DNA from 3 places in the Alkalihalobacillus pseudalcaliphilus genome. Region 1 is predicted to be linked to each of the others. Evidence: riboswitches for the same ligand, from Rfam matches in the RefSeq annotation. Region 1 holds a riboswitch; each other region holds the start of a gene.

Region 1 (5,234 bases):
GCTTTACATGATACAGATTTTAAAGTATTTAAATCGGCTTTAACTACAGGTGGTACAGTAAAAGGTTTGAACCTAGAAGGTGGTGCTGATCAATTATCACGTAAAGAAATTGATGCATTAGCTGACTTTGTTAAGCAATACGGTGCCAAAGGACTTGCTTGGTTAAAGGTGGAGGAAGAAGGCCTAAAAGGACCAATCGCCAAATTTTTCACGGATGAGCAGGCGAAGAGACTTATAGAAACCATGTCTGCTAAAACAGGGGATTTATTATTCTTTGCCGCAGATAAAAAACAAGTTGTCTGGGATAGCTTAGGTGCACTTCGCCTGAAATTTGGCAAGCAGTTTGGCTTAATTGATGAATCCAAATATAACTTCCTATGGGTTGTCGACTTCCCGTTAGTTGAATACGATGAAGAGGCGAAACGATTTGTTGCCTTACACCATCCGTTTACAAGCCCATTAAAAGAAGATATGAGCTTACTTGCGACAGATCCTGGAAGTGTTCGTGCAAATGCGTATGACCTTGTTTTAAATGGTTACGAATTAGGTGGAGGCTCACAACGGATTTACCAGCGTGACATTCAAGAGCAAATGTTTGCAGCACTTGGGTTCACACCAGAAGCTGCAAAAGAAGAATTCGGCTTTTTATTAGAGGCATTTGAATATGGTACACCGCCACACGGTGGAATCGCACTAGGGCTGGACCGAATGGTGATGTTATTTGCTGGACGTACGAACTTACGTGATACGATTGCTTTCCCTAAAACAGCAAGTGCAAGTGATTTATTAACCAATGCACCGAGTGACGTAAGTTTAGAGCAACTACTTGATTTAAATTTGTCAGTGATTAGAAAGAAAAGCGAATAAGAGTGTAGAAAACTCCATTGACAAATCTAACAACTTAACGATATAATCTGAATAACTTAAAAATGACATGTGAACTTATCTAGAGTGGTGGAGGGAACTGACCCGTCGAAGCCCGGCAACCTATTTGTTAGCCAAACAAATAAAGGTGCTACGTTCAGCAGAGTAAAGCTCTGAGAGATAAGAAAAGGCAGATGAAACCTTTCCTTATTGGAAAGGTTTTTTTACATAATGAAGCATATAAAGGGGTGCTGTTAAATGAAAGTAGGTTTAATGGGTTTTGGGACGGTCGGTCTAGGTGTTGCAGAGCGATTAGCTACGGTTGCACACACATTGCAAGGCCAGTTTGGGGAGGCCTTGACGATTGAAGGCATATTAATACGCGATAAAGATAAATATCAACAATCATTACAAGGAACAAGTTTTGTATCCGTTATTACGAGTGATTGGAATGAATTTTCGAAAAAGTGCGATTATGATTTGGTATTTGAAGCGATTGGTGGGCTAGAGCCTGCCTACCAATATACAGAATTTTTCTTGGAAAAAGGTACACCCGTTATTACGGCAAATAAAAAGCTAGTGGCCGAGTATGGAGAAACTTTAGAGGACTTAGCTGAACAGAGGCAGACTTATTATGGTTACGAAGCCGCGGTTGCAGGTGGGATTCCGATTATTAATGTGTTGCGTGGGATTATCCCGACGACTGAAATATTTCGGGTAAGTGGCATCTTAAATGGAACAACGAACTATATTTTAACTGAAATGAAGGAAAGGAATCTTTCATTTGATGAAGCTCTAGCACAAGCACAGCAATTAGGGTATGCCGAGAATGATCCGACTGATGATATTGATGGATTTGATGCTTGGTATAAAATTAGGATTTTGACTAAATGTTGTTTCGGAATTTGGCCAAAAAAGGAGCAAGTAACAAGAGAAGGAATTCGGTATGTTGAGGGTTGGCAACTAGAATTAGCCCAACAACTTGGTTTACAGTTGAAGTTAATCGGGACATCTGAGTGTCATCAAGGACAAATCAAGGCCAAGGTAGAGCCTGTGTTTTTAGCAAAAGAGGAGTCATATACAGCCGTTAATGGAGTGACGAATGCGATTCAAATTGAAGGACCAATGATTGGCGAGCTTTTATTTACAGGTCCCGGTGCTGGCAAGGAAGCAACTGCAAATAGTATGGTCGAGGATTTTCTGTTTTTGAGTAGGTTCGGAACGGGTAATTCTTATAATACGTATAAAACGAAAAAACAAGGTGAGGTAAGTAATGGTAAGTGGCAACCAGAAAAAGCTGAAAGGTATTATCTGGCCTTTAGTAAAGCTGCAAGCGTAGATATTCATCATTACCTCCATCCAGAAGCAATCGTTGTTCATAAACAACATGGTCTGGATGGGGACGCTTATTTAGTGAAAGGGGAGTTCAATGACGTAACAACGGGACTTGAGATTTTTTCGATTCAGGGCGAGCTAACTGAAAAGAGCTGGCAAGAATCACTCGTACTCGGTCGTCTCACTTCTTAATTTCTTGAAGACATTAATAAATTCAATCGGATTATGGCGAATATGAAAAGTACGAATACCTTTTGTTGTATGAATATATAAGTAACCTATTGCTTTTTCTTCTTTTAACCGAAAGGATATGTCTAAAATTGATTTAATAGAAAACCGTTCTGTTTTTGCATGTATGTATTCATGATCGATTTTTAAATCAAAAGAGGTTTCGACAATTTTCTTTTCAATTAAACCAATTTCTTGTTTGACTTCTATGCAACGTTGAATGGCTAGTGGTTCCATTTATACACATCCTTTTAAAACTAATAATAGAAATTGCTCGTTCTAATTTGTATATCTAATGTACCATAGTGATAAAAAGGGTGGCAAATAGGATAATAGTCTGAAAATTATAACAAAAGGTTGAAATAGATGGTCAGTCATCGTATAATAACGTTAATTATTAGAAATCCTGTGATGTGCGTTATCATTAAACGTTTTGAGCCAACGTTTTTTGAACGGGAGCCAAAGGTTGCCTTTTGGATTACATGCCTAGTGAGAGCTTGGACTTAAAAAGAAGGGCACGGGGCACCCACCTGCTTGAGCAGGTTCAAAGCTTTAGTCGAACACGGCATTTACGGGATTTCTTCACGTCTTAAATAGGCTAGCTATCTTTATGGATAGTTAGCCTTTATTTTATATGAAAGTTACTTATGGGCGATAGTTTGTGCCGTGAAGTTAGCTGGTCATCTATCTCGCGATCAATGACCTTAGTAGGACAGTGCTCCCAGTTTAGTCAGGCCGACTCCTAATGGTGATCGAGTTGTAAACGCTCCAACAGTTTGAACAGTCGCCACTACTTTCATCTTTGTTGGTGGCGAAGTGAATCGGGCTTCGCCATGTGCGATTGAAATCAGCTTTTAGAACAGGCTATATAAATAGCAATCTGAGTCTGTGGGTGGAGCCGTTTTTCAATGAGGCCATTATACTCTAAATAATCAAGGTGACCAATGACCTCAGACATGACAAGTGGAAATTGGCTTTGATAACGGTGTGCATACATCTCAAGTGCAATTGCATTACCTGTTTGAAAGCCTTGGCGAATTAACTTTAGAATACGCTCTGCTTTTTGATTAATTTGTTCAATTCGTTTTTGAATTAACTCCTGAGGAGAATCGATTACTTGGCCATGACCGGCATACACTCTGGATAAAGGGAGTTTCAAACATTTTTCTAATGAGTGCTTATGTTCAATTAACGTTAAGAGGCGATTCCCTTGTTGGTCTGGTTCAACAAGGGCATTGCTAGAAATGTGCTCAATCAATAAATCTCCTCCAAATAAGATTTGCTGTTCTCTTAAATAAAAACCAACTTGATCCGGTGCGTGTCCCGGGAAAGTGACTACTTCAAAATCTTCATATTGTGTAGGTATTGTTTGTAAGTCTACGTCAATTTTTTGCTTCGCATTATCCATTATCGCTTTCTGTAAATACTTAATTTGCCTCTGTCCAGCTTCATTACAGTCCATTTCCCGATAAAGTTTTTCAAAAAAATCAATACGTGTTTGTAAAAAATCTAGGTCCCTTTTTAAACGGGGGAAGGCGATAGGGTGTACATAGACAGGCAGTGAATGCTGCTTCGTTATGTAGTTAACTAAACCAACATGATCAATATGGTGGTGAGTTAGTAAAATAGCAGTTAGATCATTTAATGAAAAGCCAAATTGTTGTAAAGCGGAATCAAAGGCTTTTTCGTATTTAGGATGGTGATAACCGGCATCAATTAACAAGAGTTTTTGATTCATTTTTACAAGATACATGTTAATTGAATGTAAGCCCGATGTTTCTTCATTAATCATGATTGGAAAAATTTGTTGTTCATCCATTGGTTACCTCCGACCTTAGATAAGGGGCATTTTGAGTATATTACTTTTATTCTAATTGTACAAAAAGAGTAAAGTCTAGTAAAACCGTTGCTCAAGTATGATGTAATGTTGTAAGTAAGAAAGCGAGTGAGGAGTACCCTATATGAACTGTGTTAGGTTTTTTACGTATAGTTACTCACTACATTGTCTTAAATTACTTACAATGGAAAGCCGTTTAATTGTAGTTACTCAGCGACTTGTAAATGTTTTAGACTTTTCTAAGTGGCTATGATATAGTCAAAAACGTACACATATCGATTGTTTGGAAGGGGTTATTGAAAGAATGCTACATCAATTTTCACGAAATGAATTAGCGATCGGACATGATGGTTTGGATCGTTTAAAAAATAGCACCGTAGCAGTACTCGGAATTGGAGGCGTTGGTTCTTTTTCAGCAGAAGCACTAGCACGTTCTGGAGTCGGAAGATTAGTGCTAGTCGATAAAGACGACGTTGATATTACTAATGTTAATCGTCAAATTCATGCTTTAGTTTCAACGGTAGGTCGTCAAAAAGTGGAGCTTATGAAAGAAAGAATCGCCGATATTAACCCTAACTGTGAAGTGATTGCTTTAAAAATGTTTTACACAGAAGACACGTATGAGCAATTTTTCTCTTATGGGTTAGATTATGTTATTGATGCAAGTGATACGATCTCATATAAAATCCATCTCATTAAAGAATGTCTTTCACGAAAAATCCCGATTATTTCTAGTATGGGAGCAGCGAACAAAATGGATCCAACTCGTTTGCGTGTGACGGATATTTCTAAAACAAGTTACGATCCCATTGCTAAAGTCATTCGCACAAAATTACGAAAAGAGGGCATTCATAAAGGTGTCGAAGTTGTCTTTTCAGATGAACGTCCGATCAAAATTCGTGAAGATATACGAAAAGAAATCGTCTCAGAAGCGGCTGAAGAAGGGAAAATTCGTAAAGCCAAAATGCCA
Region 2 (5,234 bases), 390 kb from region 1:
CGCGTCTTCTTTTTGAATGGCTAAAGCTTCAGTTAAAGCTATGTCTTTAGCTTCTTCAACACTACCTGACCCGCTTACCTTTTGAGTCATACGATCAATGGCCCAAAATAAATTAATAGCTGTTGGTCGGCTCGAAGCTAAGTAATCTCGTTGAGCGATAAATTCTGAAAGAAATAAATCAAGCTGATTGGATTGTTTCGCTTGTGCCCATAGGGCTAATCCGAATGCAGCGGCAATACCTATTGCTGGAGCCCCTCTCACTTTCAAATAAGTAATAGCTTCCCAAACTTGTTCAATTGTCGTTGCTCGTTCAAAAGTTACCTCATGAGGTAACTTTTGTTGGTCAAGAATTAAAACGGAATCTTTATCCCAACGTACTGATTGGATTGTCATACATATACCACCTTTACTTGTTGAATAAGCGAATCCATGTCTTTAATTGAATGACGTTCTGTGATGAATGTTCGAGCTACTTGTATAATGGTTTGCTGAACAGATTGACGGATTGCTAACTCTTGAATGCTATCGACATCTTTTACATGTGCTAAACCAATCATGCGACGAATCATTTCTGCACCTGCAAATCCAACTGACTCTGTCCAAATCGTCGCTAATACATCTTCAAGGTGACCATCCACTTTTGTAAACGACTCTTTACTTTCGTTTTTCCAAAGCTCGGTATATGTCGTTTCAAAAACCTTCCACGTATCGATGAGCGTTTGAATTAAATAGCTTTGTTGTTGTTCTTTCTCAATTGAATTACTTGCTTGACCTTCTTGTGCATAATAATTCATAATCAGATTCGCAAAAAAAGTGCCGATGTCAAAAGCTTTTGGTCCATAAAAGGCAAATTCAGGATCAATAATTTTTGTTTCATCTTTTGTTACAAAAATACTACCTGTGTGAATGTCTCCGTGTATAAGTGCTTCCGATTTTGTTAAGAAGAGATGTTTTAATTTTGCGACTTCTCTTTTTAGCTTATTGTCGCTCCATAATTCATGTACGAGTGGTTTCAAATGGTCGTCAAAAGAGTTTGTTTCACTATCAAAGAATGGATCAGTGAAAACGAGTCTTTCCGTAATATCACAAAGGTCTGGATTGATAAAATCTACCGCGAGTTCTTTTGCTTCCTTAGGGTGTAAATGAAAGGTTGATGTACGAAAAAGTATTTCTGCTAAATAAATACCAATATGGCTTGCAACTTGAGGGTAAAGATTACCCGTAATCAATCCTTCACGTAAAATTGTAAAGTCACTAAGATTTTCCATGACGGTTAAGGCAAGTGTCTGATCATGGTGAAAAACCTTTGGCACAAGATTAGGTACGTATTTGGCAGCGAGTTGAAGAACTGATGCTTCAATTCTTGCACGGTCTAGTGTTAACGGCCAACTTTCACCAACCACTTTGGCATATGGTAGAGCTTGTTTAACAATAAATGAACGACCTGTTGTTTGACTGAAAATATTGAAAACATAATTTAAATTGCCGTCACCAATCTCTGATACTGTCGCCCGCTCATCTTCATTTAGTAAACCAATTTCTTTTAAAAAATTGACAGCAGTTGCTTCTGTTAATGCTATGTATTGTATACTCATTTGTTATCTTCCCCTTTAATTTAAGTAATAAAAAAGCCTCTTTCTGTTAGCAGAAAGAGGCGAATAGACAATGTGTGAATCGACCTCTCTTATCTACCAGAACATGTCTGTTGGATGTAGCACCGTGCCAAAAGGTCGGTTGCTGCGGTTTCATCGGGCCAAATCCCTCTACCTACTCATGATAAGAGTGTAAAAAATATGAAATTAACTGACTTGTGATTACTATAAAGGATGTAGGCTCGGTCGTCAATAAGTTTTTGAAAATTATATATATTACACATAATAGGCTAAGTGTGCCTTTGAAATAGAAATAAGCTAAATAGAATAAATAATAAAAAAAGATTGACAATTAAACAAGTAAACTGGCAATATATATAGCAAGGAAAATACAACCAAGCAAGTAGCAACAAAATGGAACAATATCGAATCATCAGATGACTATTAGTGACAGAGCTGAGTTCCGGTCATAGCCGATTAGCTCAGCGCCACGTGATTGTCTCGGAGCATGATTTTCGGTAGTAGCGGCAAGCCAAGTTCCGCATATGAGTATCAGCAGGAACTTTCATATAAACCACTTATGGAGAAGCTGATTCATTTCGCCACCAATAAAGATGAAAGTAGTGGCGACTTCTTAAACATTTGGCTCGTTTACAACTCCATCACCATCAGGAGTCGCACGACCAAAAAGGGAGCAGTGACCTGTTAAGGTCGTCTATCGCAAGATGGAAGACCAGTTAACTTCAAGGCACGTACTACCACCCTTAAGTATACTTTCATATAAAAATAAATAATCTCTTATCAAGAGCTGGCGGAGGGATAAGCCCTATGAAGCCCGGCAACCGGTTTATTTAAATACGGTGCTAATTCTTACAATCTTTATGATTGAAAGATGAGAGAGGGAATACAAATTTGTCCTCTCCTTCTTTATTTGAATGGAGAGTTTTTTGTTAGTAATTTGATAGGTGTAAGGAGAGTGGAACAAACATGAGTCATGTGACAGCAACGTATCTAGTAAAAGGAAAAAAAGAGGAATTAGCTAAAAAAGCAGAAGGAATAGCCTTAGGATTAACAGTAGGATCGTGGACAGAGTTACCAACCATTGAACAAGAGCAATTAAAGGCTCATAAAGGAAATGTAGAGCAAGTAGAATATGTAGGAGAAGGTCGTGATGAGCATGGATTAATAAAAATTAGCTATCCAAGTTTAAACTTCTCTCCGGATTTACCAGCGATTTTAACAACGGTTTTTGGTAAACTTTCCCTTGATGGTGAAGTGAAATTAATCGATTTAAACTTCTCTAGTGAGTTAAAATCCTATTTTCCCGGTCCGAGATATGGGATTGATGGTGTCCGTGAACTTGTAGAAGTGAAGAAACGGCCACTATTAATGAGTATTTTTAAAGCGGCGATCGGTAGAGATTTAGACTCGTTACATGAGCAAATGCTTCTTCAAGCGTTAGGCGGAGTTGACATTATTAAAGATGATGAAATTTTATTTGAAAATGAAAAAACACCTCTAGAAGAGAGAATTCCAGTGTGTTTGGCTGCTATTACGGAAGCGGCAGAATCAACAGGACATAGACCATTATATGCTGTCAATATCACTGGAAGGACCTCACAACTTAAGGACAGGGCTAAGCAAGCGATAGATTTAGGAGCACCTGCTCTACTCTTGAATGTCTTTGCTTATGGGTTGGATGTCTTACAAGATTTAAGAGAGGATACCGAAATTGATGTGCCCATTTTAGCCCACCCTGCAGTAAGTGGGGCGATGACATCGAGTGCTTATTATGGTTTTTCTCATCAATTATTGTTAGGGAAATTATTAAGAATGGCTGGAGCGGACCTTGTTTTATTCCCGTCACCTTATGGTAATGTGGCGTTAGAAAAGGACAAAGTGTTAGGCATTGTCACGTCATTAACTGAGCAAGATGATAGCTATAAGAAAGCATTCCCGGTTCCTTCTGCAGGCATTCACTCTGGGATGACTGAAAAAATTATCAGTGATTTTGGTCCAGACATTGTGATTAATGCTGGAGGTGGCATCCACGGTCATCCAGGTGGAGCGATAGCGGGTGGAAAAGCTTTTCGTCATGCGATTGATGGAGTTATGGAACAGAAGAGTTTACTGGAGGTAGCCAATACAAGTATAGAACTAAGGCAAGCCATTGATGCATGGGGGTATTTAAAACCGTGACAAAACCAGTCATTTATTGTGATTTTGATGGAACGATTACGGAGTCAGATAATATTGTTGCATTAATGGAAAAGTTCGGTCCAAATGATGCAGAGGCCATAAAAGAGCAAATCCTTTCACAATCTATTTCTATTAAAGAAGGTGTGGGCCAGCTTTTTCGTTTAATAAAAAGTAATAAGAAACCAGAAATGGTGAGCTATTTATTAGACACTGTAAAAGTCAGACCGGGGTTTCAAGAATTACTTCATTATTGTAAGCAGGAAAGTATTCGCTTTTATGTGGTAAGTGGTGGCATTGATTTTTTTGTTTACCCTTTATTAGCTAGATTTGACTTAGAAGAAGAGCAAATCTATTGCAATGGCCATGATGCTGAAGGACCGGTCATTGAAATTACTTGGCCTTACCCATGTGACACCGATTGTCATAACGAGTGTGGGTGCTGTAAACCATCAATCATACGTACCATTTCCGAAGCGGAGGATTTTAACATTGTGATTGGTGATTCAGTGACCGATTTTGAAGCAGCCAAAAAAGCAGACCATGTATTCGCTCGAGCCCGTTTGGAAGAGGAATGCCAAAAGCAAGATATACCATATACAACGTTTAGCGATTTTTTTGACATTCTGAATCATATTAAGAAGTTGGAGGTGATCCGATGATGAGGGAACGCTGGGAAGAACTTGCTGATATTAAGGAACAATTGGCACGGAGAGATTGGTTTCCTGGTACGAGTGGGAATTTATCGATAAAGGTATCGGATAATCCTGTTACCTTCTTAGTAACGGCAAGTGGTAAAGATAAAACGAAACGAACAAATGAAGATTTTCTGTTAGTAGATGAGTTCGGTGAATCGATTGAGCATTCGTACTTAAAACCTTCAGCAGAAACGTTACTTCATACAGAAATTTACAAAAAAACAGATGCTGGTTGTAGTCTTCATGTTCATACATTAGATAATAATTTAATTTCAGATTTGTATGGTGATGATGGCTTGATTACCTTTAGAGGTCAAGAGCTTATTAAAGCTTTTAACATTTGGGAAGAGGATGGCGAAATAACCTTACCCATTATAGAAAATTACGCAGATATTCCTACCTTAGCAAAAGCGCTAGGGAAGAAAATTACACCTGACATTAAGGGCGTTCTTATTCGTAACCATGGTATTACCGTATGGGGAAGAACAGGTTTTGAGGCAAAGAAGCATTTGGAAGCCTTTGAGTTTTTATGTTCTTTTCACTTACGACAATTACAATATAAACATTATTTAAAGGGAGGTAAACAAAATGGCACAATTACGTTTTCATGACAATAACGAAAGAGTAGTAGGGGAAGAACTAGTTAAGTATTTAGAAGAACAAGGGGTCATTTATGAAAATTGGGGTACAGAGAATTTACCTGCTCATTTAGTTGAAAAGTTCGCTTTAACAGATGAGGAAAAACAAG
Region 3 (5,234 bases), on a different contig from region 1:
TTTGTAGCACCTTAATATAGTTAACATCAACTTCACGAAAAGCACTATAGACAACAATGGTTGTAATAATAACAGAAATTAACGCCCCCATTGCTAAAATAGATGTGAAGTTTGGACCTAAACCAACAATAAGTAAAGGACCTAAGGCCACTTTAGGCATGGAGTTTAAAACGACTAAATATGGATCTAGTACCTTTTGGAGAAAAGGTGACCACCAAAGTAATGCAGCCAGTAGAACGCCTACTAAAGTTCCAATTAAAAAGCCTAAGATTGTCTCAAATAACGTAAAGGAGGTGTGCAAAAATAAACTTCCATCTTGAATTCGTGCCACCATTAAATCCCAAATCCTTGAAGGCATGCTAAAAAGTAAAGGATCAATCCACTGCGCTCTTGCAGCGATTTCCCATAGAGAAATAAAGGTAATCAGTATCGAAAGCTGAACGCTAAATACAATCCACTTTTGTTTTCGTAATGATTGAAGATAGTTATGATGAAGCTTTCCGAGGTTCAAGGGATTCCAACTCCTCCCATATTAAATTGAATTGCTCGGTATAGGCTTGAGTTTGTCTTGCCTCAAAAGGGACTAATTCTTTAATTTCTTCAGGCATCTCAAAAATTCGATGCACTCTGCCAGGCTTTGTATTTAATAGAACAACACGATCCGACATCGAAATAGCTTCACCGATATCATGTGTCACTAAAATTGCTGTTTTATCTTCCTTTTTTAATGTTTCAAATACGAGGTCCTCTAACTTTAATTTCGTTTGGTAATCAAGAGCAGAAAAAGGTTCGTCAAGAAGCATAAAAGAAGGTTCAGAAGCGAGCATTCTTACTAGAGCGACACGTTGACGCATGCCACCGGAAAGCTGTGTTGGATAAAAGGACCTTTTATCAAGCAAACCCATTGCATCGAGTAAATGTAAGGCTTTCTTTTGGGCCATTTTATTATCTTGATGACGAATATGTTGACCTAGAGTTATATTTCGTTCAATCGTTAACCATGGGAATAAATAATCTTGCTGCAGCATGTAACCGACATTTGTCGTTTGTGGATCAACTTGCTGATTATCTAACAAAATCTTTCCCTCAGTCGGTTTCAAAATACCTGCAATCAGAGAAAGTAAGGTTGTTTTTCCGCAGCCGCTTGGTCCTATTAACGAGATGAATTCACCTTCCTCAATGGTTAAATCAATGTTTTCAAGAGCCAAGGTGGCTTCTTCTTTTGTTAAATATATTTTTGATACGTTATCGATATGGATTTGTGACATGGTCATTACTCCATAACACTTTCGGCAATAGAAGTATTCACTAGCTCGGTAAAGTTAACTTCCTGTGGAAGCTCCCCAGCTTGATCCATGATCAACTGCAATTGCTTCCAAGCTTCTTCTGTTAAAAGAGGGTCTGTTGCATAAGAACCTTGAGACTGATAACGTTCAATAACTTGGGCTATAAGCTCTTCATCTGTATCTTCAAAAAAATCAGCAATTGAACTAGCTATAATGTCCACAGGTTGCTCTTCTACCCATTGCTGCCCTTTATATAAAGCTCTTGTAAATGCTTCAAGTGTTTCGGCGTTTTCATCTATGAAGCTCTGTTTCGACATAAATCCTGTGTACGGTACAAGCCCAGACTCTTCTCCAAATGAAGCAACGATATAACCAATCCCTTCATTTTCAAATTGTGTGGCCTGTGGTTCAAATAATTGAACAAAGTCGCCAGTACCGGAAGCAAAAGCACTTGGGATATTGCCAAAATCAATACTTTGAATCAATTCTAAATCTCCATGAGGGTCAATGCCATGCTGTTTTAATACATGTTCACCGACCATCTGCGGCATACCACCGACACGTTGACCGAGGAATGTAGAGTCTTTTAAATCGCTCCATTCGAATGAGTCGAGCTTTTCGCGAGATACTAAAAAGGTTCCGTCAGTTTGAGTTAAAGCGGCAAAGTTGATGGCAGGATCATTGGCCTCTTGGGCATACACATAAATCGATGTTTCCGCACCTACTAAAGCAACATCTGCTCCATCAGATAGAAGTGTTGTCATTGTTGTATCTCCACCCCAGGTTGTTGTTAATTCTAAATCAATTCCTTCATCTTCAAAGAAACCTTCTGAAATAGCCGCATAGAGGGGAGCGTAGAAAATAGAACGTGTCACTTCAGCTAGACGCACTTTTTCTAATTCGGCGTTTGAATTTGAGCAAGCAACAGGTATTAATATAAGGAAAAGAAGTAACAGCATAAAAGTTAAACGTTTTAAGGTACTCATCTTTATCAACTCCTTGCACATTTGTATAATTAGATCTGTGATAGTCTATGTTCAAAGGGTTGAATGTGTGTTTGCCTACTGCGAGAAAAGGTTGTGTCATGATGTTGTTAGAAAAAAAGAGAATTCCGTCTCCTCATCAGAGGATTGATTTATTTGAAATCACCTATTTAAGTGCTGGATTACAAGTGAAGGGATATTTGGCAACCCCTTTAAATAAAGGTAAGCTACCCGGTCTATTATATTTAAGAGGTGGTATAAAAAATGTTGGAATGGTCAGAGTTCAGAGAGTCATTCAGTGGGCCAGTGAGGGGTTCGTTGTCATCGCCCCTTTTTATCGGGGAAATCGTGGTGGTGAAGGGCAAGAAGATTTTGCCGGTGAGGATCGTGAAGATGCTTTTAAAGCCTACGATTTATTATATGAAAGTGAAGAAGTTCAGCACAATCAAATCCATGCATTAGGATTTTCACGGGGGGGTGTTATGGCCTTATTAACGGCTTTAAAACGGCCATCATTAGCTAGTTGTGTTTTATGGAATGGTGTGACGGATATGTTTCTAACCTATGAGGAGCGTATTGATTTAAGGAGGATGATGAAGCGTGTAATTGGTGGTACACCAAATAAATACCCCGAACGCTATCAAGAGAGAAGTCCAATTCCAGAGTTAAAGCAAAGTGCAGTACCGATTTTAACGATACATGGTATGTTAGATGAACATGTGTCGATTGAACATTCTTATCGGTTAGAAAATGCGTTACATGGTCATGTTCAAAGCTGGTACTATCCTCATTTTTCGCATCATTTTCCTTTAAAGGATCAACAGCGCATATTAACGGAAGCTGCCAATTGGATGAAAAAACAGACAAGTAGTCCTCAAAAATAAGAAGGTTATTTAGTGTGTGAAAGAATGGAAATAATTAAATAAAAAGAAAATCTCAAAATAATTGACAGTCATTTTAATCTGCGTTATGATATGTTGCGAACGGATACTCTTATCCCGAGTCGGTGGAGGGACAGGCCCGAAGAAACCCAGCAACCATCATTTCAATGAAAAGAAATGAAAAGGTGCTAACCTGCAAGGCATATGACCTTGAACGATAAGAGGCGAAAGGTAAACACTCCAACCCTTTTCCTCAGTATGTGTGGAATGGGTTTTTTATTGTTTATATTTGTCAAATTGTGTCTTCGATTGTTATTTTACTCCCATTCAATCGGAAATGAGTGCCGTTATAAATTATTGGCTCATAGCTGTTTGTAGTTGTGTGCAGAGGAGGAAATGAGATATGGTTTTAAAAAGTAGACGGTTATTTACTTCTGAGTCGGTTACTGAAGGACACCCAGATAAGATTTGTGACCAAATTTCAGATGCGATTTTAGATGAGATTTTAAAAAGTGACCCAAATGCTCGTGTAGCTTGTGAGACTTCTGTCAATACAGGTCTTGTATTAGTTGCCGGCGAGATTACGACAAGCACTTATGTGGATATTCCTAAAATTGTTCGTGAGACAATTAAAGGTATCGGCTACACACGTGCTAAATATGGTTTTGATGCAGAAACTTGTGCCGTTTTAACGTCGATTGATGAGCAATCAGCTGACATTGCATTAGGTGTAGACAAAGCTTTGGAAGCTCGTGAAGGTCAAATGACAGATGAAGAGATCGAAGCAATTGGTGCAGGAGATCAAGGGCTAATGTTTGGTTTTGCTTCGAATGAAACGGATGAATTAATGCCTTTACCGATTTCATTAAGTCACAAATTATCTCGTCGCTTAGCTCAAGTTCGTAAAGATGAGATTTTAGACTACTTACGTCCTGATGGTAAAACACAAGTAACGATTGAATATGATGAAGCTGGAAAACCAGTGCGTGTTGACACGATTGTTATTTCAACTCAGCACCATCCAGAGATTACTTTAGAACAAATTGAAAAAGATTTAAAGCAATATGTGATTAATGAAGTAGTTCCTGCTGAATTAATTGATGATCAAACGAAGTATTTTATCAATCCTACAGGTCGTTTCGTTATCGGTGGACCACAAGGTGATGCAGGTCTTACAGGACGTAAAATCATCGTTGATACGTACGGTGGTTATGCTCGTCACGGTGGTGGTGCATTCTCTGGTAAGGATGCAACAAAAGTAGACCGCTCTGGTGCTTACGCTGCTCGTTATGTAGCCAAAAACATCGTTGCTGCTTGTCTAGCTGATAAGTGTGAAGTACAATTAGCGTATGCGATTGGTGTGGCACGCCCGGTATCGATTTCGGTTGATACATTTGGAACAGGTGTCGTATCAGAAGAAGTACTTGTTCAGCTTATTGCAGACAACTTTGATCTTCGTCCAGCAGGCATTATTAAAATGCTTGACCTACGTCGCCCTATTTATAAGCAAACGGCAGCATATGGTCACTTTGGACGTACAGATGTTGACTTACCATGGGAAAACACAGATAAAGCAGCCGCTTTAAAAGAGCAAGCTAAAGTTTTACGTTAACCTTGATATGAAATGAATGATAAAGGCCCTTCTAATCGATGCTCTCGGTAGAAGGGCTTTTTTACTGTATAGTGACATAAAAAAACAGAGCCAGATTTATCCTGTAATGTGAGACATTTTCCGAGGCTTTTGGGTATGCGAGGCATATAAACAGGTAAAAATGTACGTAGGAGGTGATGATAATGGCTGTTGAAGTATTATGTGAAGTAAACAACTGTGTGTATTGGGATCATAATAATCGCTGTGGGGCAGATAAAATTTATGTGGTAAGTCATAAGGGTAAGCAAGCCAAAAAGACAGAAGAGACAGACTGTAAAACGTTCGAGCCAGAACATTTAGGTTAATTAGCTAGCTGTAAAGGGTGGGAATGGCGTTCCTACCCTTTACCATTAATATTGATTATCATTATCGATATTATACATCCTTTTTTACTTGTGCTTGTTTATAAATCTGTCCCTTGTTCCGGTAGTCT

What was found. Region 1 has a riboswitch for S-adenosylmethionine ahead of PQ479_RS05845 (homoserine dehydrogenase). Riboswitches for the same ligand answer to the same signal wherever they lie in the genome.
Region 2: linked by a shared signal. The riboswitch ahead of PQ479_RS03690 (2,3-diketo-5-methylthiopentyl-1-phosphate enolase) and the one ahead of PQ479_RS05845 (homoserine dehydrogenase) in region 1 are both predicted to bind S-adenosylmethionine.
Region 3: linked by a shared signal. The riboswitch ahead of metK (methionine adenosyltransferase) and the one ahead of PQ479_RS05845 (homoserine dehydrogenase) in region 1 are both predicted to bind S-adenosylmethionine.

What each region holds. Positions count from the first base shown of each region.
Region 1 is NZ_JAQQWS010000001.1:1,152,534-1,157,767, reverse strand. Features, by position in the region: gene aspS (aspartate--tRNA ligase) at 1-867, shown strand, start outside; SAM riboswitch class I at 940-1,051, shown strand; gene PQ479_RS05845 (homoserine dehydrogenase) at 1,123-2,391, shown strand; gene PQ479_RS05840 (hypothetical protein) at 2,362-2,664, opposite strand; RNA gene ssrS (6S RNA) at 2,828-3,009, shown strand; gene PQ479_RS05830 (MBL fold metallo-hydrolase) at 3,275-4,246, opposite strand; gene PQ479_RS05825 (tRNA threonylcarbamoyladenosine dehydratase) at 4,569-5,234, shown strand, end outside.
Region 2 is NZ_JAQQWS010000001.1:760,613-765,846, reverse strand. Features, by position in the region: gene mtnA (S-methyl-5-thioribose-1-phosphate isomerase) at 1-393, opposite strand, end outside; gene mtnK (S-methyl-5-thioribose kinase) at 390-1,595, opposite strand; SAM riboswitch class I at 1,682-1,783, opposite strand; SAM riboswitch class I at 2,388-2,491, shown strand; gene PQ479_RS03690 (2,3-diketo-5-methylthiopentyl-1-phosphate enolase) at 2,580-3,791, shown strand; gene PQ479_RS03685 (2-hydroxy-3-keto-5-methylthiopentenyl-1-phosphate phosphatase) at 3,770-4,450, shown strand; gene PQ479_RS03680 (methylthioribulose 1-phosphate dehydratase) at 4,447-5,097, shown strand; gene PQ479_RS03675 (1,2-dihydroxy-3-keto-5-methylthiopentene dioxygenase) at 5,075-5,234, shown strand, end outside.
Region 3 is NZ_JAQQWS010000008.1:91,991-97,224, forward strand. Features, by position in the region: gene PQ479_RS15990 (ABC transporter permease) at 1-511, opposite strand, end outside; gene PQ479_RS15995 (ABC transporter ATP-binding protein) at 486-1,268, opposite strand; gene PQ479_RS16000 (ABC transporter substrate-binding protein) at 1,274-2,272, opposite strand; gene PQ479_RS16005 (alpha/beta hydrolase family protein) at 2,374-3,153, shown strand; SAM riboswitch class I at 3,260-3,374, shown strand; gene metK (methionine adenosyltransferase) at 3,554-4,762, shown strand; gene PQ479_RS16015 (DUF1540 domain-containing protein) at 4,945-5,106, shown strand; gene PQ479_RS16020 (gamma carbonic anhydrase) at 5,177-5,234, opposite strand, start outside.